Regions from separate parts of the Streptomyces sp. RFCAC02 genome, predicted to be linked through region 1. Evidence: riboswitches for the same ligand, from Rfam matches in the RefSeq annotation. Region 1 holds a riboswitch; each other region holds the start of a gene.
What was found. A riboswitch is a leader RNA that binds a small molecule or an ion and turns the genes downstream of it on or off. The one in region 1 is predicted to bind thiamine pyrophosphate.
Positions count from the first base shown of each region.

Region 1 (9,474 bases):
CGCGGACCCGGCGGACTGGACGGATGTCCCGGCGGCCGCCCGTGAGCGGCTCGCGGCCGAGCTGCTGCCGCCGCTCATGACCGAGGTGCGGCACATCACGTGCGACGAGGGCGCCACCCGCAAGACCCTGTGGCGCCTGCACGACGGGACGCTCGTCGAGTCCGTGCTGATGCGCTACCCGGACCGGGTGACGATGTGCGTCTCGTCGCAGGCCGGGTGCGGCATGAACTGCCCCTTCTGCGCCACGGGGCAGGCCGGCCTCGACCGCAACCTGTCGACCGCCGAGATCGTGCACCAGATCGTGGCCGGGATGCGGGCGCTGCGCGACGGCGAGGTGCCGGGCGGCCCAGCGCGCCTGTCGAACATCGTCTTCATGGGCATGGGCGAGCCGCTCGCCAACTACCGCAGGGTCACCGGCGCGATCCGGCGGCTGACGGACGCCGCGCCGGACGGGGTGGGCCTGTCCCAGCGCGGGATCACCGTGTCGACGGTGGGGCTCGTGCCGGCGATGCGGAAGTTCGCCGAGGAGGGCTTCTCCTGCCGTCTCGCCGTCTCGCTGCACGCGCCCGACGACGAGCTGCGCGACACCCTCGTCCCGGTGAACACGCGCTGGAAGGTCCGCGAGGTCCTGGACGCCGCCTGGGAGTACGCGGAGCGGTCGGGCCGCCGCATCTCGATCGAGTACGCGCTCATCCGTGACATCAACGACCAGGCGTGGCGGGCCGACCTCCTCGGCCGGCTGCTGAAGGGCCGCGGCGCGCACGTCAACCTGATCCCGCTGAACCCGACGCCGGGCTCGAAGTGGACGGCCTCGCGCCCGGAGGACGAGCGGGCGTTCGTCGCGGCGCTGGAGGCGCGGGGCGTGCCGGTCACCGTGCGGGACACGCGGGGCCAGGAGATCGACGGCGCCTGCGGCCAGCTCGCGGCGGTGGAACGGGCCTGATCCGTAAGGGGCGCGGGTGGGCAACACCGCGTCCCTCCTTCGCGGATCACGGGCGCCTCAGCCGGTGGCCCTCCGGCCTGCCATGACGGCGTCGATGAAGGCGTCCGGCGGCCGGTAGCGGTGCGCCGTCACGTAGTGCAGCACGAGGGTCGGCGCGATGAGGAGGGTGCCGTCGGGCGCGGCCACCCTGACCTCCGCCGTCCCGAGGGTGACCGGCACGCCGCCCACGGCCGTCCTGACGGGCTTCCCCGGCGCGGCGCCGGGGCGGTGCCACAGGCCGCACGGGTGGAATCCGCGGGTGACGGCCCGGCGGTCGTCCCGGCACAGCAGGGCCAGCGCCTCGGTGAAGGCGGGCGGTACCGCGCCCTTCGGATGGCGGTGGAAGGGAGCGAGCCACCCGACGTTCAGGGCGTGCACGCCGGGCTGGACGGTCTCCGGGAGGTAGGAGTAGGGGGACAGGTCGGTGTAGTGGGTCACACGATGCTCCGGCAGGCGGACCAGTGGACCAGACCGAGGTTCGGCTGTAGCAGTTCCGACAACCGTACCGGCGAGTCCACGGTGAACGGGTCGCCGTAGGCTTGCATATCGGCGTCCAGCGGATAAAGGCGGTAGTTCGGGATGCGGGTGCCCGGTCCGGCGATTTCGACGGGCACGGCGTTGACCGAACCCACCATCTGACCTCTGTCGAAAATGGCCACCGGCCCGCCGAGGTTCACCGAGATGCCGTCCTGGTACGACAGGGCCTCACCGTGGCGTGAGTAGAAGGCGATGGCCGTCCCTTCCGGAACCACGGTGGTACGGCGGAAGAGCGACCACCGGGGGAAGCCGCCGTGGCCGTCGAACACCAGCTGGCGGTCCGGGCGTCCCCAGGGCATGCGGGCGCGGTAGGGGGTGGGGGAGCAAGGGGTCAGGCCGAGCGGGTCGGCCAGCTCCTGCGGGCGGGGTACGTAGGCGACGGGGTTCGGTGCGGGGGACAGGCCGAGGGGGTCGGCCGAGGCGTACCGGCCGGTCGCGGGGTCGTAGTGGCGGTGCAGGTTGTAGTGCCAGCCGGTCTCCGCGTCGGCGTACTGGCCCGGGAAGCGCAGCGGAGTTGAGGCCGTGGCGCCGCTGCCGGTCGTCGTGAGGCCCCAGTGCGTGGCGTCGGACTGCCACGCGAGGGCGCCGTCGTCGGTGATGAGGGCGGTCGGGGAGCCCACGAGGTCGGTGAGCAGCGCGTGGAAGCGTTCGCGTACGGCGTCGTCGTTCGCCCGGTCGGTCTGGGCGACGGGGATCAGGCCGTCGAAGTCCCAGCTCACGGTACGGCCGGGCAGGCCGGGGCCGGTGGTGGTCTCCTCGACCAGGACGGACCCGGACCAGGTGAAGGCGGTGCGCTCGGCGACCGTGCCGTCCGGAGCCAGGCGTTCCTTGGCGGTCCGTCGGCCGAACGGGTCGTAACGGTACTGCCACACCGTGCCGTCCGGTGTGGTGGTGGAGGTGAGACGGTCCTCGGCGTCCCAGGTGTACCGCCAGGCGGTCGGAGAGCCCTCGCGGCGCCGTTCCACGATGCGGCCCTCCGCGTCGTGGGTGCAGTGGAACCCACCGGCGCGCACCAGGCGCGTGCCGTCGAGGACGCGGGGGCCTGCGGCGGTGTCGTCGTGGTGGGCGGTGGACCAGTCGGCGTGGGTCTGGTTGCCGGCCGCGTCGTAGGCGTACCGCTCGTGCCGGTCCGGAGCGTCCACAGCGGTGACGCGGCCCTCGGCATCTGCCGTGAGGACGGCCGTGCCGAGGATGTCGTCCCCGACGGTGACGGGGCCGCGCCCGGCGCCGTACGACCAGGTGCGGCGGTGGGTGGTCCGGTCCGCGGCCGTGACCGTCTGGCCGGTGCGGCGGGCCAGGGCGTCCCACTCGTGGGCGATCGTGGCGCCCGTGTCGAGCGTGCGGAGGGTCTCGCGGCCGGCGGCGTCGTGGGTGAGGCGGAGGGTACGGGTGCCGGAGGTCATGGCGGTGGGGGCGCCGGCCGTGTCGTAGGCCCAGGCAGTGCGGTGGCCGGACGGGGTGGTTCTGGCCAGGACGCGACCGAGGGGGTCGTACGTCTGCGTGACCTTGGAGCCGGCGTTGGTCTCGGCGGTGACGCGGCCCAGGGCGTCGCGCTCCTGGCGGACCTCCGAGCCGGGTCCGGTGGCGCGGACGATCCGGCCCGCGGCGTCGAACGCGAAGTCCGTGCGGACGCCGTCCACGTCCTTGGCGGTGACCCGGCCGAGCGCGTCGTGCTGGTGGGTGACGGTCTGGCCGAGCGCGTTGACGCGGGCGGTCAGGCGTCCCGCGGCGTCGTGCCGGTAGGTGACGGTCCGGCCGTCGAAATCGTTTTCCGAGACGAGGCGGCCTGCGGCGTCGTGCCGGTAGGTCCATGTCCTGCCGTCGGGGCCGGTCACCCCGATGACGCGCAGCTCGGTGTCGTGGGTGAAACGATGTACCGCGCCGCCGGGCTTCGTCTCCGTCACGGTCACGTCGAACGGGCCGTACGTGTAGCGGGTCGTGGCGCCGGACGGGTCGGTGTGCGAGAGGCAGTTGCCCTCGGCGTCCCAGGTCCACGTCTCGCGGTTGCCGTGCGGATCGGTGTGCCACAGCGGTGAGCCGTCCGTCGTCCAGCCCATCTGGTGCACCGCGCCGAGCGGGTCTGTGATGCTCACGGGCCTGCCGAACGCGTCCCGCTCGTAGCGCACCGTCCCGCCCGACGGATCGGTCACGGCCATGGTCAGGCCGGCCGCGTCGGTCTCCGTGCGGGTGGTGCCGCCGAGGGGATCGGTGACGGACGCCAGCCGGCCGCCAGGCGCCCAGGACCAGCGCGTGACGTGTCCCGCCGGGTCCGTGAGGGCGGTCGGGTTGCCGTGGTCGTCGTACTCCTGGCGCCAGGTCGTGCCGTCCGCCTCGACGGCCAGCGTCTGCTGCCCGGCCGCGTTGTACTCGGCGCTCAGGACGGCCCCGTCCGGGCGCACCATGCCGGTCATGTCGCCGTTGTCGTCGTAGGAGTAGGCGGTGGTGTGGCCGAGAGGATCGGTGATCGACAGGAGGCGGTCGTAGCGGTCCGTGGTGCGGTGCATCGTTCCACCGAGCGGATCGGTCTCGGCGACGAGCTGGTAGCAGTCGTTGAACTGGTAGACGGTGGTGTGGCCGAGGGAGTCCGTGAACAGCGTGCGGTGGTGGGCCTCGTCGTACTCGACGGTGCTGGCCAGGAACCCGCCGGTGCCGTCCGTGGCGACACAGCGGCCCGCTTCGTCGTAGGTGTATCGGTACACCATGCCGTTGCGGTCGGTCCAGCCGGTGAGCCGGCGGCGTCCGTCGTACGTCAGGCGCAGCGGACGGTCGTGCTCGGGGTCGTGGACCGCCGCCAGGTTGCCGCGCTCGTCGTAGGCGTAGCGGCGCAGGAGGGGCCGGTCGGGGGCGCTGAGGAGGCGGAGTTCGGTGACGCGTCCGTCGTGCGTGGTGATGCCGACGTGGTACCCCGCGTCGTGGACCAGGCCGGTCGGGGCGCCCTGCTCGTCGTACGTGACGCTGATCCGGTTGCCGTTGCGGTCGGTCAGGGCGGTGAGGGGGAGTTCGCCGCCCAGGCGGCCGGGGATGGGCGCGAAGTGCAGCGTGTGGCCGGTCGCGCGATCCGTGACGGTGAGCGGGCTGCCCGGCCCGTCCTCCCAGGCCAGGGCGTGACGGGGGCCTTCCACGGGCATGACCGGGGCGTCCGGCAGCGGGCGCGGGTAGTACAGCGTCATGCCGTCCTCGGCACACAGGCGCACGCCCTCCGCGTCGAGCACGAGCCGCTGGTCGAGGGTCGAGGCCCAGGAGCGGCCGAACCACGTACCCGAACGGACCGAGCTGCGGTGGTGGCGCCGCAGGACGAGCGGCAGCACACCGGGCAGGTCGACGTCCGTCGCGGACAGGACGACCTCACCCGTCGCCATGTCGATCGGGTCCGTGCGGCAGGTCAGGCCGCGGATGTCACGGCCCGCGCGCCGGATCGCGGGGCCGAGGCCACGCACGCCGGCCGACAGGCCGCGCATGCCGGTACGGGCGGCGGCGAGGCCGCCCTTGAGCCCCCGGGCGAGGCCGCCGAGGGTGGTGATGCCCTTCATGCCGGGGATGCAGTCGAGCAGCGCCAAGCCGACGTCGAGGAGGCCTGCCCTGCCCTGGCTGTACTTGATCAGTGTGTCGGCGAGGACGACGAGGGCGGCGGCGAGGACGACCCAGGCCAGCGGCCCGCCGATGATCATGACGACGATGCCGAGGACGGCGACGACCACCTTGCAGACGTCGACGATCGTGTCCCAGTTCTCCGACACCCAGTGGAAGGCGTCCTCCCACCACTTCCGGTTGTGGATGCCCGCGTCGGACGCCTCGTCGATGTCGCGGGCCGCGTTCCGGGCCGCCTCCTCGCGCATCTCCTTCGCCTGCTCGGCCAGCCGGCGCGCGGCGGTGAGACGTTCCTGCGCGTCGTCCACCCGGTCGCGCGCCGCGTGCCTGGCCGTCTCGGCCGCCGTCCGCTCGCGCGTCGCGGCACGCACCTCGCTGTCGTCCGGCGGCTCGGCGTCCGTCCGTTCGCCCGCACGCTCCAGACGGTTCACCTCGTCCCTGGTCTGCCAGACCTGCTCCCAGGCGGCGTTCAGGTCGGCCTGGGCCGCGGTGAGGTCGGCCTGCGCGGCGACGGCACGTTCCAGCGCGCGGTCGGCCTGGCCCTGCGCGGTCTCCAGCTTCGGCCAGTAGGTGTGGAGCGCCTGCGCGCACAGGTCGTAGGAGTTCTGGAGCTTGGTGAGGTTGTCCGGGACGCCGTCGAACTCGTCGCGGAACGCCTCGGCCGACAGCCCCGACCAGTCCTGCACGGCGCGGTCCCCGGCCATGCCCCTGATCTTCCCCAGCGCCTCGCCGACATCGTCGGCGAACGTCTGCAATTCGTCTGCGAGAGTGCGAACGTCGGCCGGGTCGCCAGGAGTTGGGTCCGAGTCCATGCCCAGGGGCGACCAGTCGGAAGCTCGTGCCATGTGCGTATCCCTGACGTGCTGGGCGAATGTGCTGAGGCGAACATACCTTCGCCCCCGATCCGTCCTTTCGGGTGGCACCCGTCCGGCTGATATTGTTGCGTGACGAGTACACAATCAGGACACACCGTCCACGACATTCCGACAGGGGAGCGCTCGCAGCGCTGAGAGTGCGGCATCGGCCGCAGACCCTCGAACCTCGCCCGGGTCATGCCGGGTAGGAAGTTCGGATCACTCTCTCGTGCCTGCCTGCGCGCGCCCGCGCGGAGAAGGCAGCATCATGAAGCGCACCGCGATGTCCCGCCCGGCTCTCGGGGCCGCCGGGCTGGTCCTCGGCCTCGGCCTGGTCACCGCCTGCGGTGGCGACGACGCCGGGGAGCAGGGCGACGGCGGTTCGAAGGACGTCACGCTCGTCACGCACGACTCCTTCGCGATCTCCGACGACGTGCTCGCCGAGTTCGAGCGGCAGAGCGGCTACACGGTGCACATCGTGCGCGGCGGCGACGCGGGCGTCGTCGTCAACCAGGCCGTGCTCTCGCAGGGCGCCCCCCAGGGCGACGTCCTCTTCGGTATCGACAACACGCTGCTGTCCCGCGCGCTGGACGAGGACGTCTTCACGCCGTACGAGCCGGCCGGGATCGACGCCGTCCCCGCCGACCTGCGCCTGGACGACGAGAACCGGGTCACCCCCGTCGACACGGGTGACATCTGCGTCAACTACGACCGCGCCTGGTTCGCCGACCACGGCGTCGAACCGCCCGCCACCCTGGAGGACCTGGCCGACCCCGCCTACCGCGACCTCCTCGTCGTGGAGAACGCCGCCACCTCGTCGCCCGGCCTCGGCTTCGTGCTGGCGACCGTCGCCGCCTTCGGCGAGGACGGCTTCGCGGACTACTGGGAGCGGCTCGCCGACAACGGCGTGGAGGTCGTCGACGGCTGGGAGCAGGCGTACAACGAGCGCTTCTCCGGTGCCGGGCAGGGCGGCGACCGGCCGCTCGTCGTCTCCTACGCGTCCAGCCCGCCCGCCGGCGTCGTCTACGGCGGTGACGAGCGTCCCGACGAGGCCCCCACCGGCGTCGCGACGGGAACGTGCTTCCGGCAGATCGAGTTCGCCGGCCTGCTGGACGGCGCGGAGAACCCCGAGGGCGGCCGCGCGCTCCTCGACTTCCTGATCGGCCGGGAGTTCCAGGAGGACATGCCGCTCACGATGTTCGTGCGCCCGGTGCTGCCTGACGCGGCGCTGCCGGAGGAGTTCACGCGTTACGGAGCGGTCGTCGACGACCCGTACAGCATGGCGCCCGAGGAGATCGCCGAGGGCCGCGACGGCTGGATCGACACCTGGACCTCCGCGGTTCTCGGATGACGCCGGCCGGACGCGCCGCAGTCGTACGGGCCGCGCTGCTCGCGGTGCCTGTGGCCTTCCTCGCCGTCTTCTTCGCCTACCCCGTGACGGCGATCGTCGGGCGCGGGCTGCGGGAGGACGGTTCCTGGCAGCTCGGCCGTGCGGCGGAGATCCTGGGGGACGGCGACACGGTGCGGGTGCTGTGGTTCACCGTCTGGCAGGCCGCCGCCTCGACCGTGCTGACGCTGGTGCTCGCGCTGCCGGCGGCGTGGGCGTTCGCGCGGCTGCGGTTCCCGGGGCGGCGCGTACTGCACGCCGCGGTGACCGTGCCGTTCGTACTGCCCACCGTCGTGACAGGAGCGGCGTTCCTCGCGCTCGTGGGCCGGGGCGGGCTGCTCGACGACTGGTGGGGCGTACGGCTCGACAACTCGGTGTGGGCGATCCTCCTCGCCCACGCCTGCCTCAACTTCGCCGTCGTCGTCCGCACGGTCGGCGGGCTGTGGGGCCAGCTCGACCCGCGCCAGGAGGAGGCCGCCCGCGTGCTCGGCGCCTCGCCACGGGCCGCCTGGCTGCGGGTGACCCTGCCCGCCCTGACCCCGGCCGTGGCGTCGGCGGCGGCCATGGTGTTCCTCTTCACCTTCACGTCCTTCGGCGTCGTGCAGATCCTCGGCGGACCGCGCAACGGCACGCTGGAGGTCGAGATCTACCGGCAGACCGCCCAGTTCCTCGACCTGCCCGCCGCTGCTGTCCTCACGCTGCTGCAGCTCGCACTCGTCGCGGCCATGCTCATCACCCAGTCCGTCCTGGCCCGCCGCCGCGAGACGGCCCTCTCCCTGACGGACGCGGACCGTACGGCCCGCCCGCCGCGCGGCGCAGCGCAGTGGGCAGTGCTGGGGACCGTCCTCACGGTCATCGCGCTGCTGCTGCTCCTCCCGCTCGCCGTCCTGGTCGAACGCTCCCTGTCCGTCCCCACTGGGGGCTACGGACTGGCCAACTACCGTGCGCTCTTCTCCACCGACGGCGGCACCTTCGCCGTCGAACCCTGGACCGCGGTCGGTACGTCCCTGCGCTACGCCGCCATGGCCACGGTCATCGCCCTGGTGATCGGCGGCCTCGCGGCGGCGGCCCTCGCACGCCGCGGTGGGGGGCGACTGCTGCGCGGCTTCGACGCGCTGCTGATGCTGCCGCTCGGCACCTCGGCCGTCACGGTGGGCTTCGGCTTCCTCATCACGCTGGACGAACCGCCGCTCGACCTGCGGCAGTCCTGGATGCTCGTGCCGCTGGCCCAGGCACTGGTCGGCGTCCCGTTCGTCGTACGCGTCCTGCTGCCGGTGCTGCGCGCCGTGGACGACCGGCTGCGGCAGGCCGCCGCCGTCCTCGGCGCCTCGCCCGCGCGGGTGTGGCGGGAGGTGGACCTGCCGCTGGCGCGGCGGGCGCTGCTCGTCGCCGCTGGGTTCGCGTTCGCCGTGTCGCTCGGCGAGTTCGGCGCGACCGTGTTCATCGCGCGCGCCGACAGCCCCACGCTGCCCGTGGCCGTGGCCCGCCTCCTCAGCCGCCCGGGCGCCCTCAACTACGGACAGGCCATGGCCCTCAGCACCGTCCTGATGGCCGTCTGCACCCTCACGCTGCTCGTCCTCGAACGCCTGCGCCCGCCGGAGACGGAGACCCCATGACCGCCGCACCCATGCCCCCCGCCCTCCTGGAACTCGCGGGCCTCACCGTCTCCTACGGCGACCGCACGGCGCTCCACGGCGTGGACCTCACCGTCGCCGACCACGAGACGGTCTGCGTCCTCGGACCGAGCGGCAGCGGCAAGTCCACGCTGCTGCGGGCCGTCGCCGGGCTCGTCCCCGCCGCCGACGGAGCGGTGCGGCTGGCCGGCCAGGAACAGGCGGGCGTACCCGCGCACCGGCGCGAGGTGGGGCTGATGTTCCAGGACCACCAGCTGTTCCCGCAGCGCGACGTGGGCGGCAACATCGCGTTCGGCCTGCGGATGCGGCGCGTGCCGCGCGCGGAGACGGCGCGCCGCGTGGCCGAACTGCTCGACCTCGTCGGCCTGCCCGACGCGGCGCGCCGCCCCGTCGGCGCGCTGTCCGGCGGCGAGCAGCAGCGCGTCGCCCTCGCCCGCGCCCTCGCGCCCAGGCCCCGCCTCCTCATGCTGGACGAGCCGCTCGGTCAGCTCG
Region 1 is NZ_SAUH01000001.1:4,741,703-4,751,176, forward strand. It holds gene rlmN (23S rRNA (adenine(2503)-C(2))-methyltransferase RlmN) at 1-943, shown strand, start outside; gene EMA09_RS22075 (hypothetical protein) at 1,001-1,420, opposite strand; gene EMA09_RS22080 (DUF6531 domain-containing protein) at 1,417-5,952, opposite strand; TPP riboswitch at 6,086-6,191, shown strand; gene EMA09_RS22085 (thiamine ABC transporter substrate-binding protein) at 6,230-7,312, shown strand; gene EMA09_RS22090 (iron ABC transporter permease) at 7,309-8,964, shown strand; gene EMA09_RS22095 (ABC transporter ATP-binding protein) at 8,976-9,474, shown strand, end outside.

Region 2 (9,474 bases), 3.6 Mb from region 1:
GTGCGTAAACGCCGGTCGTTCGGGATCGAGGTCCGCGACCCCGTCCGCCGGCGACGAGGCCGTCGCGAAGTGCCGGCGCGGGATCCGCCCCGCCCGCCACGCCAGCCGTCCCGCTTCCACCGCGTGCCGCATGGCCTCCGCCATCAGCACCGGACGCTGCGCCCGCGTCACGGCGGAGGCCAGCATCACGCCGTCGCAGCCCAGTTCCATCGCCAGCGCCGCGTCGGACGCCGTGCCCGCGCCCGCGTCCAGAATGACCGGGACACACGCCCGCTCGGTGATGAGCCGGAAGTTGTGCGGGTTGCGGATGCCGAGCCCGGACCCGATCGGCGAGCCGAGCGGCATGATGGCGGCGCAGCCCGCGTCCTCCAGGTGCCGCGCGACCACCGGGTCGTCGTTCGTGTACGGGAGGACGGTGAACCCGTCGTCCACCAGCGTCTCCGCGGCCTCCAGGGTCGCCACCGGGTCGGGCAGCAGCAGCCGTTCGTCGGTGACGACCTCCAGCTTCACGAGGTCCGTCTCCAGCGCCTCGCGGGCCAGCCTGGCCGTGAGCACCGCCTCGCCCGCCGAGTAGCAGCCGGCGGTGTTCGGCAGCGGCCGGATGCCCAGCTCCCGCAGGACCGAGAGCACCGACCCCTGCACGCCCGGGTCCAGCCGGCGCATCGCGACCGTCGTCAGCTCCGTGCCGGACGCCGCCAGCGCGTCCCGCAGGACCGCCAGGCTCGGCGCACCGCCCGTGCCCATGATCAGACGGGACGTCAGGCGCAGCGGGCCGAGGACCAGCGACTCGTCGGCGCCCTCCCCGGGACCGGCGGCACCGGCCGGCGCGGTGACGGACTCGGACACGTGGATCAGCCTCCCTGGACTGCGGTCAGGATCTCGACGCGGTCGCCGTCGCCGAGGGGTGTGCCGGGCCACAGGGCGCGCGGCACCACGGACTCGTTGACGGCGGCGGCGATGCCGGACGGCGCCGCGCTCAGCTCCGCGACCAGCGCGGCGAGCGTCGTGCCGGCCGCGACCGTGCGCCGCTCGCCGTTGACGCGGACCGTCACGCCCGTGGGCGGGACGGCCTCCTGCGGACCGGTGTTCACGCCGGTACCTCCCGGTGGTCGTGGCTGAAGCGTTGTGCGCTGAACGGCCGGGCGTAGTCCGGCAGTTCTCCGGTCGTGAGGGCGACGGCCATGGCCTCGCCGGTGATGGGCGCGAGCAGCACGCCGTTGCGGTGGTGGCCGGTCGCGAGGAAGAGCCCGGGGAGCGCCGTCGGCCCGAGCAGCGGCGCGTTGTCCGGGCTCGTGGGCCGCAGGCCCGCGCATGTCTCGGCGAGCGGCAGTTCCGTGAGCCCCGGCAGCAGTTCGCGGGCGTCGCGCAGGAGCTGGTACACGCCGCCCGCCGTCACGGACGTGTCCCACCCCTGCTCCTCGACGGTCGCCCCGACGACCAGCTCGCCCGAGGCGCGCGGCACCAGGTAGACCTGCTCGCCCCGCACCACGGCGCGCACCGTCCGCGACAGGAACGGCGCCCCGCCGCCCGACGGCATCCGCAGCCGCAGGATCTGGCCCTTCACCGGCCGCACCGGCACCGCCACCGACGGCGGGATCCCGTCGAGACCGGCGCTGCGGCTGCCGCCCGCGAGCACCGTGCGGTCGGCCGCGAGCACCGTGCCGCCGTCGAGCCGTACGCCGGCCGCGCGGTCGCCGCGCACCACGAGGCCGGTGGCCGTGGCGTTCACGAAGGACACCCCGGCACGTTCGCACGCCGTGAGCAGTGCCGCCACCAGCAGCCGCGGGTCGGTCTGGTGGTCGCCGTCGACGCGCAGTCCGCCGCGCACACCGGGCGCCAGCATCGGTTCGAGCCGGCGGCACTCACGGCCCGTCAGCCACTGGGTGTCCAGACCGCACCGCCGCTGCAGCGCGTGCAACTCCCGCAACTGCGCCCGGTCGTCCGCGTCGAGCGCCACCTGGAGCGTGCCGCAGGCCCGGTACGCGATGTCCGTGCCGGTCGCCTCGGCCAGCTCGGCGGCGAACTCCGGATAGCGCCCGGCCGACGCCAGATTGAGGTCGAGCAGCGCCTCCTCGCCGTGGTGCAGCTCGGTGACCGCCGCCAGCATGCCGGCCGCCACCCGCGCCGCGCCGCCGCCGGGCCGCGGATCGACCAGGGCGGTGCGCAGACCGCGCCCGGCGGCGCGCCACGCCGTCACCAGCCCGATCAGGCCGCCGCCGACGACCGCCGCGTCGTACACGGTCCCGTCGCCGTCGCCGCCGTGGGAACGCAGGTCCACGCGACTCCTCCCTTCGCCGGCATGACCCGGATCAGGTTCGTACGGTCGGAGGCCGCCCGCCTCCCTCTCAGCCCGGTGCGCCGGGCTCCCGTGGGTGTCTTGAGTCTGACTCGCCGTTCAGCGTAGTACGCGCTCCCGCCGGGCGCGGACCGCCCCGCTCCGCGGCCGCCGTAGGCCGCCGTAGGGTGGTCGCCGTGATGAAGCGATGAAGCGGCACGTCGTGATCGCGGGCGCCGGGCTCGCCGGCGTCCACACCGCGGCCCAGCTCCGCGAACAGGGCTGGCAGGACGCCATCACCCTGCTCGGCGCGGAGGACCACGCCCCGTACGACCGGCCGCCCCTGTCCAAGGCCGTGCTGCTCGGCACCGCGACCCCCGCCGACCTCGGCCTCGGCGTCGACCTCGACGCCCTCGGCGTCACCCACCTGCCCGGCCGCACCGCCACCGCCCTGCGCCCCGGCGACCGCGTCCTCGACACCGACGCGGGGCCGCTCCCGTACGACCACCTCGTCATCGCGACCGGCGCCATGGCCGTCACCCTGCCCGGCACCGGGGGCACACCGGGCACGCACGTCCTGCGCACGCTGGACGACGCCCGCCGGCTGCGGCCCGTCCTGGAGAGCCGCGGCAGCGTCGTCGCCGTCGGCGCCGGGTGGATCGGCGCCGAGGCGGCCACCGCCGCGGCGGCGGCCGGCAGCCCGGTCACCGTGGTCGAGGCGGCCCCGCACGTCCTGGCCGGCGCGCTGCCGCCCGCCGTCACCGAACCCATGCGCGCCTGGTACGCCGAGGCCGGGGCGACGCTGCTCACCGGCCGCGCCGTGACGGGAGTCCGCGCGGGCGAGGTCGAACTGGCCGACGGCACCGTCATCGGCGCCGACGCCGTCCTCGTCGGCATCGGTTCACGCCCCGCCACCGGCTGGCTCGCCGGCTCCGGCGTCCCCCTCGCGGCGGACGGCTCGGTCGCCGCCGACGCCGCGCTGCGCGCCGGGCCGCCCGGGGTGTGGGCGGTCGGGGACTGCGCGTCGTTCCCGTCGGCGCGGTACGGGCGGCGGCTCCTCGTCCACCACTGGGACAACGCCCTCACCGGTCCGCGCACCGTCGCCGCCGGCATCCTCGGCCGGGCGGCGGCGCACGACCCGGTGCCGTACTTCTGGTCCGAGCAGTTCGGCCGGTACGTCCAGTACGCCGGCCGGCACGGCGACGGTGACGTCCTGCTGCGGCGCGGCGACCCGGACGGCGGCGACCGCGCCTGGAGCGCGCTGTGGCTGCGGCCCGACGGCACGCCGACCGCCGTCCTGGCCGTGGACCGCCCCCGCGACCTGGCGCAGGGACGCCGCCTCGTCGAGCGCGGCACCCCCCTCGACCCGGACCGCGCGGCGGACCCCGCGACGCCCCTGAAGGCGGCCGCCGCGCGCTGAGCGGCGGCGCAGCGCGTCCCCCGCGAGGAGGGCTCCCGCTGACGACTGTCGGTGCGGGATGGCACGCTGGTCGTGTGACCGAGATTGATGCCAAGACCGACGCCCTCGTCCCCGCCTGGCTCACCCTGCCCGACATCGCGGAGTCCCTGGGTGTCGAGGTGACCCGCGTCCGCCAGTTGGTCAAGGAGGGCCAGCTCATCGCCGTCCGCCGTGGCGAGAACCGCGCGCTCCACGTGCCCGCCGCCTTCATCGACGGCGACCGGGTCGTGAAGGGCCTCAGCGGCACCCTCACTCTGCTGCGCGACGACGGGTTCACCGACGAGGAGATGCTGGAGTGGCTCTTCACCCCTGACGACACCCTGCCCGGCACCCCGGCGCAGGCCCTGCGGGAGAATCGCGGGACGGAGGTGAAGCGCCGGGCGCAGGCGCTCGCCGTCTGACCGCCCGACCAGGCCGGCGCGCGGAGGACCGGCACGGTTCCCCGCGCGCCGCCACCCGTACGACCGCGCACCGCAGACCGCACCACCGCCCGCCACAGCACCGCCCGGGGGACCCGCATGCTCGCCGACGCCCGTCTCTACCTGTGCACCGACGCCAGAAAGCGGCAGGGTGACCTGCCGGAGTTCCTCGACGCGGTCCTCGCCGCGGGCGTCGACATCGTGCAGCTCCGCGACAAGGGCATGGAGGCCGCGGAGGAGCTCGACCACCTCGCCGTGTTCGCCGACGCCTGCCGCCGCCACGGCGCGCTCCTCGCCGTGAACGACCGGGCCGACGTCGCCCACGCCGCCCGGCCCGACATCCTGCACCTCGGCCAGGGCGACCTGCCCGTGCCGGCCGCCCGCGCGATCCTCGGCGACGGCGTCCTCATCGGCCGCTCCACCCACACCCCGGCCGAGGTCGACGCCGCCGCGGCGGCGCCCGGCGTCGACTACTTCTGCACCGGCCCCTGCTGGCCCACGCCCACCAAGCCGGGGCGGACGGCGCCCGGCCTGCCGCTCGTGCGGCACGCGGCGGCCCTCGCGCCCGCCAGGCCGTGGTTCGCGATCGGCGGCATCGATGCGGGCAATCTCGACCAGGTCCTCGACGCCGGCGCCCGCCGCGTCGTCGTCGTGCGGGCCATCACCGAGGCCGACGACCCCGGGAGCGCGGCCGCCGCGCTCGCCGCCCGGCTGCGCGAACGCGCCGGCGCCTGATCCCGTACGCCGTCCGGCCTGCGGACAGCACCCGCCGCGGCCCGCTCCGGTCGGTAGCCTGCAAGCATGGCCCTCGGTATCCCCAGCACGGCGGCGGACCGGGCGCGCACCGTGCGTGACCTGCTCGCCACGGGCGCCCGTTCGTATTCGTTCGAGTTCACCCCGCCGAAGACGGAGCAGGGCGAGCGCACCCTGTGGAACGCGATCCGCCGCGTCGAGGCCGTCGCGCCGATGTTCGTGTCCGTGACGTACGGCGCGGGCGGCTCGTCCCGCGAGCGCACCGTCCGGGCGACCGAGCGGATCACCACCGAGACGACGCTCACGCCCGTCGCCCACCTCACCGCCGTCGACCACTCCGTCGCCGAACTGCGCAACATCATCGGCCAGTACGCCGCCGCCGGCATCCGCAACATGCTGGCCCTGCGCGGCGACCCGCCCGGCGACCCGATGGGGGAGTGGACCCCGCACCCCCGGGGCGTCCGGTACGCGGCGGAACTCGTCAGCCTCATCAAGGAGTCGGGCGACTTCTGCGTCGGCGTCGCCGCGTTCCCCGAGATGCACCCGCGGTCCACCGACTGGGAGACCGACGTCCGGCACTTCGTCGCCAAGTGCCGCGCCGGCGCCGACTTCGCGCTCACCCAGATGTTCTTCTACCCCGAGGACTACCTGCGCCTGCGGGACCGGGTGGCCGCGGCCGGCTGCGACGTGCCGATCATCCCGGAGATCATGCCGATCGCGAACGTCCGCCAGATCGAGCGGTTCAAGCAGCTCAGCAACGCCACGTTCCCCCCTGAGTTGGAAAGACGGATCCTCGCCGTCAAGGACGATCCGTTGGCTGTACGCTCGGTCGGGATCGATTTCGCCACGGAGTTGTGCGCGCGGCTGCTGGACGAGGACATCCCCGGACTCCACTTCGTCACGCTCAACACCACGCTCCACTCCACGGCGACGCTGGACGTCTACAGGAATCTCGGTCTGCACACGCGGACGTGAGGCCCGCTGAGAGGGGCGTACATGGGCTGGACGGTCCTCTACATCGCGTTCGGAGTGGTGGCGCTCTGGCTGCTCGGTGAGGTCCTTCTCCAGTACAAGGCGCGGCTGCGCTGGAGACTGCTGGCGTTCTGCGGCTTCCTCCTGGTCGTCGTCGGCGTCGTGATGCCGTCGGTCGCCGTCATCGCCCTGGGCACCGTCGCGTTCGCGACCGGGCAGACGTTCGTCACCCTGTCGTTCCGGCGCGGGTTCTCCACCGGGTGGGCGCTCGGCGGCAAGCCGGGCACCAGCCGCAGGCGGCGCGGCGTCGTCCGCCCCCTCGACCCGGTGCCGGACGACGCCGAGCCCCTGGACGCGACGCCCGCCGAGGGCGTGCCCCGGATCGACGAGGACGGCGCCGGGCAGGGTCCCGCGCCGGAGGGCGACGGCGACCGGGAGCCGGACCGGCCGCAGGACGACACCCCGTACCAGGACCCGTACCTCTCGGCCTACGCCACCGGCGGCGACCCCTGGGCCGACCAGCAGACCCCGTCCTACGCGGCCCCGCAGGACACCGGCGAGACGTACACGGGCTACCCCGCCGACCCGTACCTCGACCAGCAGCCGCAGCACGAGCACGCCGCGCAGGACACCTACGCCACCGGCTACCCGGGCGACTGGAGCGGCCAGGAATCCGGCCAGTGGCAGACGGCCGGCCAGTACGGCGCGTACTACCAGGAGACGCCGCCCGGCGGCGTGTGGGTGCCCCAGCAGCGGGACGACGACGCCGGCGGCTACGGCTATCCGCCCCAGCAGCCGGCGGACGGGCCGGACGGCTACCCGCAGACCCCCGGGTACGAACCGTCCGACCCGGGCCACTACTACGGCAACGAGCACCGCTACTGATCCCCGCGCGGCGCCGCTCCCGTCAGTACGAGCCGCGCCAGTCGGGTCCCTCGACGATCAGCCCGGCCGCCATCGCGCCCGACATCCCGGCGTGGGCCAGCCCGCCGCCCGGGTGGGCGAGCGAGCCCGCGCGGTAGGCGCCGGGCAGGCGGCCGGTGTTGGGGGCCGCGAGGTGGCTGCCGTCCGCCCCGGCGAGGGCCGGCGGCGGGATCAGGCCGCCGGGGACACCGGTGGCCCGTTCCACGTCGGCCGGCGTGTGCGCGTGCTGCCACAGGACGCGGCCGTCCAGTGCGATCCCGGCGCGCCCGGCGGCCTCCAGCAGCCGTCCGGCGAACGCGGCCGCCGTCCCCGGCGCCGTCCAGTCCACGGCGCCCGCGCCCGTGCCGTGCGGCGCGGCGGGCACCGACAGGGTGACGGCCTCGTGGTCCTCGTCGGGGCGTGACGCGGGGTCGTCGGGCCGCAGCACGCGGACCGTGGGGCCGTCGCCCGGGTCCGCGGGATGCAGCAGCGTACGGTGCGGGGTGCCGACCGGGCGCCGGCCCCGAAGGGCGAGGAAGAGGGTGAAACGGCTCGTGCCCTCCTTCGGCAGGCCGCCGAGCCCCGGTGCCGCCCACACCACGTGCTCGGCCTCCAGCGTCCCGCCGCCCTCCACCTCGACACCGCCGGCCCGCCCGTCCCGCGCCAGCACGCGCGTCGCTGCGGCACCGAAGCGGAACTCCACCCCGCGCTCCTCGCACCGCGCCCGCACCGCGTCCGCCAGCGCGCGCATGCCGCCCGACGGGTACCACAGGCCGAAGGTCTGCTCCAGGTACGCCAGGACGGCCGCGCTCGCTGGCGCCCGCCCCGGCTCGCACCCGTACTCCGCCACGGTCCCCGTCAGGAGCGCGGCGAGGCGCGGGTCGCGCAGCTCGGCGGCGGCCAGCCCGGCGAGTGTGGCGGGCACCTTGCGGCGCAGGAGACCCCTGGCGCGCCACGGGTAGGGATCGACGCCGAGCACCGTCGTGGGGGTGCCGGCGGTCAGCGGCTCCTCCACCAGCGGCCGGCGCGTGGCCTCCCAGGTCTCGCGGGCGCGTCCCAGCAGCTCCGCCCATCGCTCACCTGCGCCGGCGCCGAACGCCGCCTCCACCGCCTGCACGGCGCCCCCGCGCGCCGCCGGCAGCCGCACGGCCGTGCCGTCGGCGAACCGGTGCTCCGCCAGCGGATCGACCCGGTGCAGCGGCACGCACTCCGCCAGCTCGCGGCGCCCCGTCTTCACGAACAGGTCGCGCCACACCGCCGGCAGGTGCAGCAGCCCGGGACCGGTGTCGAACGCGAAACCGTCGCGCTCGAAGCGTCCCACCGCGCCGCCGTGTCCGCCGCCCCGCTCCACCACCGTCACCCGGTGGCCGGCCACGGCCAGCCGGGCGGCGGCGGCCAGGGCGCCCATACCGGCGCCCACCACCACGATCCGAGCCATGCCGGGACCCTACCGGCCGCCGGCGTGCCCCCGGCCGCCCGCCTCCCCGAGCCGCGCGAGCAGCACCGGCGACAGGGCGGCGTGCACCTCGTCGAGCGTCCGGCCCGGGTGGAACGTCCGCCAGTCCAGCGCCCCCACCATCACCGTCCCCAGCAGCGCGCCCGCCGTCAGCTCCACGTCGAGCGCCTCGTCCAGCTCCCCGTCCTTGACTCCCTCCTGCAGCACGTCGGCCACCGCCGCCACCACGTCGGCGCGCGCCGCGCGCAGGGTCGCCGACCAGGGCCGGTTCGCGCGCCACTGCTCCGCCACCAGGAGCCGCGCGAAGTCGGCCCGGGAGGCGACGAACGCGAGCCCGGCCCTCGCCATCGCGTCCAGCGCCGCCCCCGCGCCGCCGCCGCGCGCCCGGCAGGCACCGGCCGCGTCCCGCAGCGCCGCCGTCAGCGGCCCGACGCCGTGCCGCAGCAGCTCCTCGAACAGCTCGGTCTTCCCGGCGAAGTTGTAGTAGACCGTGCCTTTCGCCACGCCGGCCCGTTCCGCGATCTGCTCGACCGTCGTGGCAGCGAAGCCCTGCTCGCCGATCAGCGCCACCGCCGCCTCGTACAGGCGCAGCCGTGTCGCGTCACGCCGGGTGCTCGTGCGTGTCATGGACCGATTCTCCTCCTCCCCGCAGGCCACCCGCGCACCCCCCGGCACGCTGTCCGGACGGATTGTCAGACCCATAGGTCACCATGTCGGCAGATGCACCGTTGAGTGACGACTGACTGGAGGCTCGTCATGACCGGACTGCCGATCGATGTCCCTTCCGTGCCCCGCCGCGCGCCCGTGCCGCACGCCGCGCTGCAGCTCTTCGCCCAGGCCGAACGGAGCTTCGACGAGGCGTCCGTCCTCACCGACCCGGGGGAGGCGTACGTCGCCGCCCACCTGGCCGCCCTGCGGGCCGCCGCGGCCGTCCTCACGGCCAGGGGAGGCCCCGGCGGCGCGGTCCGGGGCCGGCGCCGCATCCGCAGCGTCTGGGAGGTGCTGCCCGAGACGGCTCCCGAGCTCGCCGAGTGGAGCACGCTGTTCGCCGCCAGCGCCGACCGCCGCGCCCGCATAGAGGCCGGCATCAGGGGCGTCGTCGGCCGGGACGACGCGGACGAGCTGCGGCGCGCGGCGGGCTTCTTCCTCCGCCTCGTCCACGAGGCGCTGTTCCCCGGCGCGACGCACCGCACCGTGCGGCTCCCCGCCGGGCGCGAGGACACGGGGGGCCGGGCCG
Region 2 is NZ_SAUH01000001.1:1,143,879-1,153,352, reverse strand. It holds gene EMA09_RS05200 (thiazole synthase) at 1-846, opposite strand, end outside; gene thiS (sulfur carrier protein ThiS) at 852-1,052, opposite strand; gene thiO (glycine oxidase ThiO) at 1,088-2,278, opposite strand; TPP riboswitch at 2,270-2,381, opposite strand; gene EMA09_RS05185 (FAD-dependent oxidoreductase) at 2,484-3,695, shown strand; gene EMA09_RS05180 (Rv2175c family DNA-binding protein) at 3,770-4,135, shown strand; gene thiE (thiamine phosphate synthase) at 4,253-4,888, shown strand; gene metF (methylenetetrahydrofolate reductase [NAD(P)H]) at 4,955-5,881, shown strand; gene EMA09_RS05165 (hypothetical protein) at 5,903-6,763, shown strand; gene EMA09_RS05160 (NAD(P)/FAD-dependent oxidoreductase) at 6,786-8,219, opposite strand; gene EMA09_RS05155 (TetR/AcrR family transcriptional regulator) at 8,229-8,864, opposite strand; gene EMA09_RS05150 (SAV_6107 family HEPN domain-containing protein) at 8,994-9,474, shown strand, end outside.
Region 2: linked by a shared signal. The riboswitch ahead of thiO (glycine oxidase ThiO) and the one ahead of EMA09_RS22085 (thiamine ABC transporter substrate-binding protein) in region 1 are both predicted to bind thiamine pyrophosphate.

Region 3 (9,474 bases), 1.6 Mb from region 1:
GCGTACGCGCGCGGCGACGAGGCCGCCCTGCGCGAGCTCGCCGACGAGTGGGAGCGCGGCCCGGCCCCCGAGCCCGGCCGGATGCCGGCCGACGAGCTGTACGCCCGCCTGGAGTGGCTCGCCGCGCGCAAGGACCTCCTCGCCGACGCCGTGGCCGCCCTGGAGGACAGCGCGGTCGGCTCCATGCTGCGCATGGCCGGCGGGGACCCGGACGGCATGCTGGACGAGATCGCGGAGGGCCTGCGGCGCCGCGTCGCCGAGCGCGAGGCCGAACTCGCCGGTCTCCTCGCCGACGACCCGGGCACAGCGGACGGTACGGGTCCCGCGGAGCCGGGCGGCGGCGACGGGCCGGCGCGTTAGGGTCGGCGCATGACCTTCGCACCGCTTCCGTCCACGCCCGCCACCGCCGTTCCCGCCGACGCGCCGCTCCTGGACGTCCGCGAGCCCGACGAGTGGGCCGCAGGCCACGCGGACGGCGCGACGCACGTCCCGATGAGCCAGGTCGTGGCACGCCTGGAGGAGATCACGGGCCTCGCCGCCCGGCACGACGGTCCGCTGTATGTGATCTGCAAGGTCGGCGGGCGTTCCGCGCAGGTCGCGCAGTACCTGGCGCAGCGCGGCCTCGACGTGGTCAACGTCGACGGCGGCATGCTCGCGTGGGAGGCGGCGGGCCGTCCGATGGCGGCGGAGGCGCCCGGCGTCGAGCCGCACGTCCTGTGAGCGTGCCGCGGCAGTCCTCCCCGGAGGCGTCCGCGCGGGAGCGCCTGATCGAGAGCGCCCGCGCGCTGCTGTGGGAGCGCGGTTACGTCGGCACCAGCCCGAAGGCCATCCAGCAGCGCGCCGGCGCGGGCCAGGGCAGCATGTACCACCACTTCCCCGGCAAGCAGGCGCTCGCCCTGGCCGCGATCCGGCGCACGGCCGACGCGCTGCGCGCCGCGGCCGACGAGGCGCTGTCCGCTCCGGGGGCGCCGGCGGAGCGCGTCGCCGGCTACCTGCGCCGTGAGCGCGACGTGCTGCGCGGCTGCCCGATCGGCCGCCTCACGCAGGACCCCGACGTGATGGCCGACCCCGTGCTGCGCGCCCCGGTCGAGGAGACGTTCGCCTGGCTGCGGGAGCGCGTCGCGGCGGTCCTCGCCGAGGACCCGCGGCCCGCGGCCGAGCCCGCCGCTCTGGCGGCCGCCGTCGTCGCCGTCCTGCAAGGGGGTTACGTCCTCGCGCGCGCGGCGGACGATTCCAGGTCATTCGATCTGGCGATTTCCGGCATTCTGTCCCTTTTGGAGGGATCCGGGCGGTAGAACGGACGGCATGACCAGCGTCGTCCCGGACCCCGACCCGCGGTCCATGAAGGCCCGCATGCTCGCCGGCGAGCCCTACCTCGCCGACGACCCCGAGCTGGCCGCGGACGCGGCCCGCGGCCACCGGCTCGCCCGGCGCTTCAACGCCACCGCCGACGACGACCCCGACCGCGTCGCCGTCCTCGCCGAACTCCTCGGCCACCTCGGGGAGGGCGCCTACGTCCGCCCGCCGCTCCAGGTGGACTACGGCATCCACATCTCCATCGGCCCCCGCACGTTCGTCAACTGCGGAGCGGTCCTCCTCGACTGCGCCCCCATCACCATCGGCGCCGACGTCCAGTTCGGTCCGAACGTCCAGCTCCTGACGCCGACCCACCCGCTGGAGGCGGGGCCGCGCCGCGCGAAGTGGGAGGCGGCGCGGCCGATCACCATCGGCGACAACGTGTGGCTCGGCGGGGGTGTCATCGTCTGCCCCGGCGTCACCATCGGCGCGAACACGGTCGTCGGCGCCGGGGCGGTCGTCACCCGGGACCTGCCGGCGGACGTCCTCGCCGTCGGGAACCCGGCCCGGACCGTGCGCGCCCTGGACCCGGGCGGAGCGTAGCGCACGGGTCAGCCCGCGGCCGTCCTGCGGCGTTCGCGCAGCGCGCGGGCCTTCTGGAGATTGCCGCAGCGCTCCATGGAGCACCAGCGGCGGCGGCCGGGCCGTGAGGTGTCCACGAAGACGAGGGAGCACGTGTCCGTGGCGCACTGGCGCACGCGCGCGGCGTGCGGGCCGGTGAGGAGGCCGATGGCGTCCCGCGCGACCGTCCCGATGACCTGGCGGCCCGTCGGGGGAGCGGCCCAGCCGTGCCGTCCGTCCTCGGTCATGCGGGGGACGAGTGCCTCGCGGGCGGCCGCGTTCAGCTCCGCGATGTCGGCGGCGGGGCGCTCCCGTTCCGCGATCACGGCGCCGACCAGCCGCCACAGCGCGTCCCGCAGGCGCCGGGCGGCGGGTACGTCGTCCGGCGCGACGCGCACCGTGCCGGGGCGGAGCGCCAGGCGCGACCTGGCGGCCCAGGCGCCGAGGTCACCCGGTTCGTGCAGTGACTCGTGGCGGGCGGCCTGCGGCCCCGGCCCCCCGGTCAGCAGGAACTCCAGACTCAGCGCGCCCGGGTCGAAGCGGTACCTGGCGCCCTCGGGGGAGCGGAGGACGAACCCCCGTGTCCTGTCGGTCATCCGACCAGTATGCGGGGTTTCGTGATCATGGTCCGGGTCCGCGCCGCCGCCCCGGACTCACCCCAGGGTGTGGCCGCCGTTGACCTTGACGCGTTCACCCGTGATGAAGGAGGCCGCGTCGGACGCCAGGAAGGCGACGGTCGCCGCGATGTCCTCGGGGCGGCCCATCCGGCGCAGCGGCACCTCGGCCGCGTACGAGGCGAGCGACTCGGCGGCCGTGCCCGCGTGCCGCTCGACGGGGACCCAGCCGGGCGCCACCGTGTTGACCGTGATGCCGTCGGGGCCGAGGACCTGCGCCCAGCACTCGGTCAGCGCGTGCTGGGCGGCCTTCGCCGCGACGTACGGGGTCATCTGGGGGAGGGCGCGCTCCAGCACGTCCGAGCCGATCTGGATGATCCGGCCGCCCCCGTGCGCGCGCATGCCGGGCAGCACGGCGCGCATGAGCAGGGTGGGGCTCTTCACGAAGAACGTGAGCTGGTCGAGGTGATCCTGCCAGGTCACCTCCGTGGGGTCGGTGTCCGGCTGCGGCCCGGTGGCGTTGACGACGAGAGTGGTGACGGGCGCGCCGAGCAGCCGTGCCGCGTCCTCGACCAGGGCGGTGACGGCCGTCTCGTCCGTGACGTCGGCGGCGATCGCCTCGGCCGTGCCGCCGGCGGCGCGGATGCCGTCCACGACCCGGCGGGCGCCGTCGGCGCCGGACCGGTAGACGACGGCCGTGGGGTGACCGTCGGCGGCGAGGCGCGCGGCGATGACGGCGCCGAGGCCGCGTGAGGCGCCGGTGACGAGCGCGACCCCGTTCGTACGGGTGGGTGAATCCATGGGATCACCCTACGGGGGCGGCTGCTGGTCGTCGGCGGCCTCGGCGATCCCGGTCACGCGGGCACGCATCGGGCGGCGGCGCAGGGCGTCGAGGGTCTCCTCGATCAGGCGGCTGAGCGGGTACGGCAGTTCGGCGTCCAGCGCCGCCGCCGCGCGGGCGGTGGCGTCCCACTCGGCGTTCAGCTTCGGCAGCAGGGCCTCGGCGCGCGGGGTGAGGCGGACCATGCGGCGGCGGGCGTCCGTCCCCGCGTCGAGGACGACCAGGCCGTCCTTGGCCATCCGGGCGACGGTCTGGCTGGCCGCGGAGTGCGTGACGCCCGTGGCGGCGGCCAGGTCGCGGATCGACAGCGGGCCGCGCGCGGCGATGGCGCGGATCGGCGCGGAGTACCGGATGCGGAAGCCCGTGATGCCCATGTCCGCCTGGACCGCGGCGATGTCGCCGTCGAGGAGTTCGATGAGGTGCCGGAGGCGGGTGCCGAGGTACGCGGGTCCGGTGGGGTCCATGGGGGTATCGTAACAGCGCTGTATTAGTGCTGTCACAACAGGGAGGGATCTCCGCCATGGAAGAGGCGTACGCGTCCGGGATGCTCGACGTGGGCGACGGCAACCAGGTGTACTGGCAGGTCAGCGGCAACCCGGCGGGCAAGCCGGCCGTCGTCGTGCACGGTGGCCCCGGCTCGGGCATGAGCTACCGGGGCGGCCAGGTGTTCGACCCCGAGCTGTACCGGGTGGTGCGGTTCGACCAGCGCGGCTGCGGCCGCAGCACCCCGCACGCCGCCGACCCGGCCACCGACATGCGGCACAACACCACCCACCACCTCATCGCCGACATGGAGCTGCTGCGCGAGCACCTGGGCATCGACCGCTGGCTCCTGTACGGCGGCTCCTGGGGCTCGACCCTGCTGCTCGCCTACGCGGAGGCCCACCCGGAGCGCGTCTCGGAGATCGTCGTCACGGCCGTGACGACGACACGCCGCTCCGAGATCGACTGGCTGTACCGCGGTGTCGGGCGCTTCTTCCCCGAGGCGTGGGACCGCTTCCTGGAGGGCGCGCCGGGCACGCCGCGCGACGGCGACGTCGTCGGGGCCTACGCGCGGCTCCTGGAACACCCCGACCAGGCTGTGCGCGACAAAGCGGTCGCCGACTGGTGCACCTGGGAGGACACGGTCCTCTCGGGCGAGGTGCCCCCCGGCGGAAGCCCGTACGGCGGCCGCCCGGCGCGCGACAGGATCTCGCTCGTGCGCATCTGCGCCCACTACTTCTCGCACGGGGCGTGGCTGGAGGAGGGCCAGCTCATCCGGGACGCGGGACGGCTCGCGGGCATCCCCGGCTTCCTGGTGCACGGCCGGATGGACATGGGCAGTCCGCTGACGACCGCCTGGGAGCTGGTGAAGGCGTGGCCCGACGCCGAACTGCACGTCACGGAGGCGGCCGGCCACCTCGGCAACGAGGAGACGCGCGCCCGTGTCCGTGCGGCGACGGACCGGTTCGCCGCCCGCTGACGCCGCGCCGCGCGTACCCCGAACGCGATGTCCGGCGACCGCCGGTGCCGTGGCTGCTCCCGGCCGAGGATCGAGACATGAACGAACAGATCTTCGCGGGCCGCAAGGCCCTGGTGACCGGCGGCAGCCGGGGGATCGGTGCCGCGGTGGCCCTGCGGCTCGCGGACGGCGGCGCCGACGTCGCCATCACCTACCTGAGGGATGAGGTGAGCGCGGCCGCCGTGACCGGCGCGGTGGAACGTGCCGGGCGGACGGGCGTCGCGCTCCGTGCCGACGCAGCCGACGCGGACGCCGTCGAGGCCGCGGTGGACGCGGCGGCCGAGCGCCTGGGCGGGCTCGACATCCTCGTCAACAACGCCGCGTCCTACCCGATGGGATCCGTCGAGGACATGGGGCGCGCGGAGCTCGACGCGACGCTCGCGGTCAACGTGCGGGCGCCCTACCTGGCCGCCCGCGCGGCGCTGCGGCACATGGGCGACGGCGGCCGGATCGTGACGATCGGCAGCCAGATCGCGGAGCGCTCGACGTTCCCCGGTCTCACGCTCTACGCCCTCAGCAAGGCCGCCCTGACCGGCATGGTGAAGGGCCTCGCCCGCGACCTCGGCCCGCGCGGCATCACCGTCAACCTCGTGCAGCCGGGACCCACCGACACCGATCTCAACCCCGCCGACAGCCCGCTCGCCGAGACCGTCCGCGGCTTCACCGCGCTGGGGCGGTACGCGTCGCCGGACGAGGTGGCGGCGGCGGTGGCGTTCCTCGCGTCGCCCGACGCGTCGTACACGACGGGGGCCGTCCTCACGGCGGACGGCGGGTTCACGGCCTGACACCCCGTCCGTACGCCACGGCGCGGCCGCCCCCGCCCGGGGACGGCCGCGCCGGCGGTGCGTCAGCCGCCGTCGGTCACTCGGCGACCGGCAGGTAGACGCGGTGGCCCGCCTCGGCGAACTCCGCCGACTTCGCCGCCATCCCGGCCGCCGCCTCCGCCTCGCTGCCGGCCGCCGCGCCGGCGAGCGCGTCCCCGTGCTCGCGCCGGATGTCCTGCGAGATCTTCATGCTGCAGAACTTCGGCCCGCACATCGAGCAGAAGTGCGCCGTCTTCGCCGGCTCGGCCGGCAGCGTCTCGTCGTGGAACGCCCGCGCCGTGTCCGGGTCGAGGGCCAGGTTGAACTGGTCCTCCCAGCGGAACTCGAACCGCGCGTCGGACAGCGCGTCGTCCCACTCCCGGGCGCCCGGGTGCCCCTTGGCGAGATCGGCCGCGTGAGCCGCGATCTTGTACGTGATGACGCCGGTCTTCACATCGTCCCGGTCCGGAAGGCCCAGGTGCTCCTTCGGCGTGACGTAGCACAGCATCGCCGTCCCCCACCACGCGATCATCGCCGCGCCGATGCCCGACGTGATGTGGTCGTACGCCGGCGCCACGTCCGTCGTCAGCGGCCCGAGCGTGTAGAACGGCGCCTCGTCGCACACCTCCTGCTGCAGGTCGACGTTCTCCTTGATCAGGTGCATCGGGACGTGGCCCGGCCCCTCGATCATCGTCTGCACGTCGTGCGCCCTGGCGATCCGGTTCAGCTCGCCCAGGGTCCGCAGCTCCGCGAACTGCGCCGCGTCGTTGGCGTCGGCGATCGACCCCGGGCGCAGGCCGTCGCCGAGCGAGAACGTCACGTCGTACGCGCGGAGGATCTCGCACAGCTCGTCGAAGTGCGTGTAGAGGAAGCTCTCCTTGTGGTGTGCCAGGCACCAGGCCGCCATGATCGAGCCGCCGCGCGAGACGATGCCGGTCTTGCGGCGCGCTGTCAGCGGCACGTACCGCAGCAGCACGCCGGCGTGGACCGTCATGTAGTCGACGCCCTGCTCGGCCTGCTCGATCACCGTCTCGCGGTAGACGTCCCAGGTCAGCTCCTCCGCCCGGCCGCCGACCTTCTCCAGCGCCTGATAGATCGGCACCGTGCCCACCGGCACGGGGGAGTTGCGCAGGACCCATTCGCGCGTGGTGTGGATGTCGCGGCCGGTCGAGAGGTCCATGATCGTGTCGGCGCCCCAGCGGGTCGCCCACCGCATCTTCTCGACCTCCTCGTCGATGGAGGAGGTGACAGCTGAGTTGCCGATGTTGGCGTTGACCTTGACCAGGAAGTTCTTGCCGATCACCATCGGCTCGGACTCCGGGTGGTTGACGTTGACCGGCAGCACGGCCCGGCCCGCGGCGATCTCGTCGCGCACGAACTCGGGCGCCAGCTTCTCCCGGATCGCGGCGAATTCCATCTCCGGCGTGATCTCGCCGGCCCGCGCGTACGCGAGCTGGGTGACGGCCGGCCGGCCGTCGGCGCGGCGTTCGGCGATCCAGTCCGCGCGCAGGGCGGGCAGCCCGGCGCGGACGTCCGTCTCGACGGACGGGTCGGTCCAGGGACCCGACGTGTCGTACAGGGTGACGTCGTCTCCGTTGGTGAGGTGCACGCGGCGGACCGGGACCCGCAGGTCGGGGCGTGAACCCGTCACATACCCCTTGTGCGAGCCGAGTGCGGACACGTCGGACGTGCGTGCGTTCTGCGTGGTCATCAGACCCACTCCCTACGCCGGCATTACCCGGTAACAGGTTCGGCGGTCGGCGCGGCTGCAGCGCCCTCTCAGCCCCGTGCCCGGAGCTCCCGCGATGTGCTTGGTCGCACCCCACACGCTAGCCCGCGCCGGGGTGTGCTGACCAGGGTGCCCCCGGGGCTGCGCGATGATCGGGGCGTGAGCCGACTCGACGACGACACCCCGCCCGCGCCCCGCGACCCGGCGGGCACCCCGTCCGGACGCCGGCGCGACCCCGGTGACCGGCCAGGACCGGGACACGATCACGGGCATGCGCACGGGCACGGGCACGGCCCCGCCACGCCCGTATCGGCGCGGCTGCGGCGGGTGATAGCGGCCGTGCTGATCCCCTTCGCCGCCGCGGTCGCCGCAGGGCTGGTGCTCCTGTGGCCCGGCGGCAGCCCCGAACAGCAGGAACACACGGGCGTCGGCTTCGACCAGCAGACGGAGCACGCCCGTGTCGTCGCCGTCACCGAGCACGCCTGCGAGGACCTCGGCGTGCAGGTGCCGCGCGGCTCGGAGGGGCCGTGCGAGGAGGCGACCGTCGAGGTCACCACCGGCCCGCACAGCGGCCGGCAGTTCACCGAGGTGGTGCCGCCCGACGCGACCCTGCGGTACGAGACGGGCCAGGGGGTCATCGTCGCCTACGCGCCCGACGCGCCGGAGGAGCTCCAGTACAGCGTCCGCGACGTCGAGCGGCAGACGCCCATCCTGCTGCTCGCCGGCATCTTCGCGCTCGCGGTGGTCGCGGTGGGGCGGCTGCGCGGCGTCCTGGCGCTGGTCGGACTCGTCGTCAGCTTCGCGGTGCTGACGCTCTTCATCCTGCCCGCGATCCTCCACGGCTCGAATCCCCTGGTCGTCGCGGTCATCGGCGGCTCCGTCATCATGCTCACGACGCTCTACCTGACCCATGGCGTGACCGCGCGGACCTCCGTCGCCGTCCTCGGCACCCTCGTCTCGCTGCTGCTGATCGGCGTGCTCGGGTCGCTGTTCACCGGGTGGGCCCACCTGACGGGGAACACCGACGAGCAGACGGGTCTCGTCCACAGCCTCTATCCGGGCATCGAGGTGCGCGGCCTGCTGCTCGCCGGCATCCTCATCGGGTCCCTCGGCGTCCTGGACGATGTCACGGTCACCCAGACGTCCGCCGTCTGGGAGCTGAAGCAGGCCGACCCCGGCGCGAGCTGGCTCACGCTGTACCGGTCGGCCATGCGCATCGGGCGCGACCACATCGCCTCGGTGGTGAACACCCTGGTGCTGGCCTACGCGGGCGCGGCCCTGCCGCTGCTCCTGCTGTTCACCATCGCGCGGAGCAGCGTGGGGAGCGTGGCGTTCAGCGAGCTGGTGGCCGAGGAGATCGTCCGCACGCTGGTCGGCTCGATCGGCCTCGTGGCGTCGGTTCCGGTGACGACGTGCCTCGCCGCGCTCATGGTCACGGCCGACAAGGCGCCGCCCGCGGCGGCGCCTACCAGCCGCCGCCGGAGGAGGAGGAAGAGGTGAACTTCCGCACCACGAAGATCAGGATCGCGATGAGCGCGGCCGCGAGGAGGATGCGGAAGACGAGCGAGACCACCCAGGTGATCACCGAGATCAGAAGGCTGCCGAAGACGACGAGCAGGATGGCGGGGATGGCGATCCACCGCACCCACCACGGCAGTCGTGTGAAGGCTTCCTTCATGGCCAGGGGCTCCTGTTTCCGAGAACGTGTCGCCGGGACGCGTCTGCCCCGGCTCTTGCGAGCTTAGGCGCGTCAGGGGGGCGACGGGAGGCTCGGCAGCCCCGGTCCGCCCCTGACCGTTCCCTGACGCGACCCTGAGAGAGCGGGCCGGATCAGCCCTCGGGGGGCGAGAACACGACCATGACGCGCAGGTCCTCCGTGATGTGGTGGAAGCGCGCCGGCACCCCGGCGGGGACGAAGACCACGCTGCCCCGGCCCACCGTCGTGGTCTCCTGGCCGACGGTCATGGACGCCCGTCCGCTGACGACGAAGTTCACGACGTCCTGCCGCTGCGGACCCTGGGAGTCCTGTGCGCCCGCGTCCAGGGCGTAGAGCCCGGCGGACATGGTGC
Region 3 is NZ_SAUH01000001.1:3,160,109-3,169,582, forward strand. It holds gene EMA09_RS14755 (J domain-containing protein) at 1-360, shown strand, start outside; gene EMA09_RS14760 (rhodanese-like domain-containing protein) at 370-720, shown strand; gene EMA09_RS14765 (TetR/AcrR family transcriptional regulator) at 723-1,295, shown strand; gene EMA09_RS14770 (sugar O-acetyltransferase) at 1,306-1,899, shown strand; gene EMA09_RS14775 (ABATE domain-containing protein) at 1,908-2,513, opposite strand; gene EMA09_RS14780 (SDR family oxidoreductase) at 2,571-3,332, opposite strand; gene EMA09_RS14785 (MarR family transcriptional regulator) at 3,342-3,836, opposite strand; gene pip (prolyl aminopeptidase) at 3,893-4,834, shown strand; gene EMA09_RS14795 (SDR family oxidoreductase) at 4,912-5,658, shown strand; gene thiC (phosphomethylpyrimidine synthase ThiC) at 5,735-7,387, opposite strand; TPP riboswitch at 7,380-7,490, opposite strand; gene EMA09_RS14805 (YibE/F family protein) at 7,724-8,905, shown strand; gene EMA09_RS14810 (DUF5326 family protein) at 8,871-9,083, opposite strand; gene EMA09_RS14815 (cupin domain-containing protein) at 9,236-9,474, opposite strand, start outside.
Region 3: linked by a shared signal. The riboswitch ahead of thiC (phosphomethylpyrimidine synthase ThiC) and the one ahead of EMA09_RS22085 (thiamine ABC transporter substrate-binding protein) in region 1 are both predicted to bind thiamine pyrophosphate.